2 regions of the Pantoea sp. Z09 genome follow, and region 1 is predicted to be linked to the other one. Evidence: predicted binding sites of a transcription regulator. Region 1 holds the regulator's gene; the other holds the start of a gene.

The links. The regulator PurR, encoded in region 1, represses purine synthesis genes. The targets are predictions, from matches to a motif close to CANGCAAACGTTTGCNTG.
Region 2: the regulator PurR is predicted to act here: its motif matches at 1,107-1,124, upstream of MC269_RS16905 (nucleoside-specific channel-forming protein Tsx).

The regions. Positions count from the first base shown of each region.
Region 1 covers NZ_CP092373.1:2,090,856-2,093,058, reverse strand. Annotated here, with positions in the region: gene punR (DNA-binding transcriptional activator PunR) at 1-619, shown strand, start outside; gene purR (HTH-type transcriptional repressor PurR) at 616-1,641, opposite strand; gene MC269_RS10005 (YnhF family membrane protein) at 1,927-2,016, shown strand; gene MC269_RS10000 (C40 family peptidase) at 2,062-2,203, opposite strand, start outside.
Region 2 covers NZ_CP092373.1:3,524,368-3,526,570, forward strand. Annotated here, with positions in the region: gene MC269_RS16900 (HAMP domain-containing sensor histidine kinase) at 1-1,080, shown strand, start outside; gene MC269_RS16905 (nucleoside-specific channel-forming protein Tsx) at 1,356-2,203, shown strand, end outside.

The sequences.
Region 1 (2,203 bases):
CGCGGTGGATCGCATCGTCAAGCTACCACGCAGCCGTCAGCTGGTGACCGACTTCTACCGTCACTTCCCCGACATGGAATTGCACATCAGCTACGAAGTTTTTAACGGCGTCTGGGATGCGCTGGCTGACGGACGCGTCGACGTCGCCATCGGCGCGACGCAGGCGATCCCGGTCGGCGGCCGCTTCTCCTTTCGCGATATGGGCGCGCTCAACTGGCGCTGCGTGGTGGCGCGCCAGCATCCGCTCACCCGGCTGCCGCGGCTCGATGACGACGCGCTGCGCGCCTGGCCGTCGCTGGTGCTGGAGGATACCGCGCGCGCGCTGCCGCGCCGCATGACCTGGACGCTCGACAATCAGCGACGGCTGGTGGTGCCGGACTGGCAGGCGGGGCTGGCGTGTGTGCTGGAGGGATTATGCGTGGCGATGATGCCGGGCCATCTGGCGCGCCCGTTGCTGGATAAAGGCGATCTGGCGGAGCTGACGCTGCCGGCGCCTTTTCCCGAGAGTCCCTGCTGCGTCAGCTGGTCGGAAGCGGGCGCATCGCCCGCGCTAGGCTGGCTGCTTAGCTATCTGGGCGATGCGCAAACCCTGAATCAGGAGTGGCTGAGCGAGGATTAACGGCGGTAGTCGCGGAACGGGCCGTCGCCGACCGAGCGGCGCTCGATCAGGGTCGGATGCACCTCAATGGTCTGCGACTCTTCGCGTTTGCTGGTGATGCGGTCCAGCAGCATCTCCAGCGCTTTCTCGCCCAGCTGCGCTTTCGGCTGATGCACGGTGGTCAGCGCTGGCGTGAAGTAGCGCGCGTTGCGCACGTTGTCATAGCCGATCACCGAAATATCCTGCGGCACGCGCAGTCCCATCTCGTCGGCGGCGCAGATAGCGCCCATCGCCATGATATCGCCGCCGCAGAAAATCGCCGTCGGGCGCTGCTTCTGCTGCAGGATCTGCTGCATCGCCTGGTAGCCCGACTCCGGCTCGAAATCACCCTGCACGATCCACTCCGCGCGCACCGCGATGCCCGCTTCCTCCAGCGCTTTTAAAAAGCCCGCGTGGCGTCCGCCGCCGGTGTTGCGCTCCAGCTGGCCGGGAATGGCGCCGATATCGCGGTGACCGCGTTCGATCAGATAGCGTCCCGCCAGATAGCCGCCCTGGAAAGCGTTATCCAGCACGGTATCGGTAAAGTCGGCGCGCGATTCGCCCCAGTCCATGACCACCATGGGAATATTGCGGTTCTCTTCCAGCATCTTCAGCAGGTCGTCAGGATACTCAGAGCACATCACCAGCAGGCCATCGACGCGCTTTTGCGCCATCATCGACAGGTAGGCGCGCTGTTTCTGCAGATCGTTGTGAGCATTGCCGAGGATCAGGGTATAGCCGCGCTCAAAGCAGTGATGCTCAACCGCCTCGATGATTTCGGCGAAATAGGGTGCCTCGCTGGAGGTGGCAAGCAGCCCCAGCGTTTTCGTGTGATTGACCTTCAGGCTACGCGCAACGGCGCTGGGCGAGTAGTGCAGTTCCTGAATCGCCTGCCAGACGGCGTTGCGCGTCTCTTCCGCGACAAAGCGCGTTTTATTGATAACGTGAGAAACGGTGGTTGTGGAGACACCGGCACGCTTCGCGACATCTTTGATTGTTGCCATTAAAAAGAGACTCCAGAACTTATCAGTAAGCCGCTGATAAGCATAATGTTAATCGTTTGCGTCCGCCAGGATGGTTTTCTGTTAATTCGCTACAGTTTTTTGTCGGTGAAACACGCACTGGGCAGGACAAAACAGGGGCTGTTGCGTGCGAACGGCACGGGCGTTGCGTCAGTTGCGCAACAAAGGCGGGGATTCTAGCAAGGCTTGCGGGATAAAACGAGATTTTTACCGGCGACTGTGGGAAAATCCGCAAGACCCTGACAAATGTGTGGATAAGGAGTAGCTATGAGCACAGATTTAAAACTGGCGCTGATGACCACCGGCGCGGCGCTGCTGATGATCGTGGCCTTTAGCTTTACCGCCGTGATGCACTAACAGCAGCAATAAAAAAACCGGGGACATCCCCGGTTTTCTTTTTTCTTAGCGAATGGTTTTCGGCGTCATCATACGGCGCGCGCCGATATAGTGGCGCTGCCAGTAATCTTCCGACAGCGCGCTAATCTGAATATCTTTCCCGGTGCGCGGCGACTGAATAAACTTGCCGTTGCCGAGGTAAACCCCA
Region 2 (2,203 bases), 1.4 Mb from region 1:
AGCTCCTGGCCAGAGCTGCACGCGCCGCTGCAGGCGGAAAAAGGCTGGCACGATATCGACGTCGGCAGCTGCGACGAGTGCGGCTGGCGCATCTATACCCGTCCCGGCGAGCCGGGCAGCGAGATCAAAACCATCCAGGTGATGCATAACCTGAGCTATATGCGTTCGGTGATGGTGAAGCGCGCGCTGTCGGCGATTATCCCGCTGATTTTAATGATGCCGCTCTCGCTGCTGGTGATTTGGCTGGTGGTGCGCAAAATTACCCGCGATCTGCGCGTCGCCTCGCGCGAGATCGCCGCGCAGGAGACGCTGCATCCGCATCTGGTGTCGCCAGAGGGGCTGCCGGACGAGATCCTGCCGCTGGTGGAGGCCTACAATTCACTGCTCAACAAGCTGCGCGCCGCCTGGTCGTCGCAGCGCCAGTTTCTGGAAGACGCCGCGCACGAGCTGCGTACCCCGGTGACGGCGGTGACGCTGCAGCTGGAGAATCTGCGTCAGCATATTCAGCCGGGCGAAGCGAGCCGCCAGTTCGATCAGCTGGAGGCGGGCGTGACGCGCACGCGCCATCTGGTGGCGCAGCTGCTCAATATCTCTCGTCAGGAAGATCAAACCGTGGTCGCCTCGGTGGAGCATATCGAGCTGGAGGATCTGCTGAAAGAGAGCATCGAGCAGCTGATGGTGGTGGCCGATAAGCGCGGCATTGACATCGGCTTTAACGGCTCGACCCACTATCGCCTGCAGGCGAGCCGCTCCGAGCTGCGCAGCCTGTTCGACAACCTGATCGGCAACGCTATGCTGCATACCCCGGAAGGGAGCCTGGTAGACGTGCTGCTGCACCGCGTCGGCGACCGCACGGTGGTGGATATCGTCGATAACGGGCCGGGCATGCCGGAGTCCTTTATCGATCGCGCCTTTGACCGCTTTACCCGCGCGCCGACGGTGAAGGCGCAGGGCAGCGGCTTAGGCCTGTCGATTGTGCGCAGCGTCGCCCAGAAGCACCATATTCAGGTTTCCCTCTCAAACTGCCTCAATCCGCAGGGCGCCATCTGCGGGTTGCAGGTGCGCGTTACCCTGCCCTGATTTTCCTGTTCGCGTGCGATGCCGACAACGTAAACGGTTGCGGCGTTCCGTTCGCTGCGGCTTAATTTCGTGACACAGTTCACATTTTCACGTAAATGCAATGCAACACATTTTGACAAACGTGAGCAAAATCTATTTTCTATCGCCCTGTAACGGTCAGGCTACGCAGGTCTAAAACCGGCTGTAAAAAACGGTTACATCTTCGCCGCCCCACTCTGGGATCGATTTCACCTTGGCTGCGTTTCTGCGCGGTCGAAAGCATGTGGTTAATGATAATGAAATTTAAAACCTTGATAGCAGGCGCCTTGCTGGCGACGTCCCTGAGCAGCGGCGCGCAGGCTGCCGAAAGAGACCCGCAGTACCTCTCCGACTGGTGGCATCAGAGCGTTAACGTGGTAGGCAGCTATCACACCCGCTTCGGACCGCAGTTCAACAACGACGTCTATCTGGAATATGAAGCCTTCGCGAAGAAAGACTGGTTCGATTTTTACGGCTACCTCGACCTGACCAACTTCTTCGGCATGGGCAACAGCAACGCCAACGGCATTTTCGACCACGGTTCGCCGATGTTTATGGAAATTGAGCCGCGTTTCTCGATCGATAAGCTGACCGGTACCAGCCTGGCGTTCGGCCCGTTCAAAGAGTGGTATTTCGCCAACAACTATATCTACGATATGGGCCGTAACAGCGATAACCGTCAGAACACCTGGTATATGGGTCTCGGCACCGACATCGACACGCACAGCGACGTCGGCCTGTCGCTGAACGTCTACGCCAAATATCAGTGGGAAAACTACGGCGCGGCGAACGAGAACAGCTGGGATGGTTATCGCTTCAAGGTGAAATATATGGTGCCGATTACTACCCTGTGGGGCGGCAACCTGAGCTATATCGGCTTTACCAACTTTGACTGGGGCTCCGATCTGCGCGACAAGTCAGACGCGTCACGCACCAGCAACTCTATCGCCTCCAGCCATATTCTGTCGCTGGGTTACGATCACTGGCATATCTCTGCCGTGGCGCGTTACTTCCACAACGGCGGCCAGTGGGCGGATGGTCAGGAGCTGAACTTTGGTCGCGGACCGTTTGAAGTGAAATCAACCGGCTGGGGTTACTACCTGGT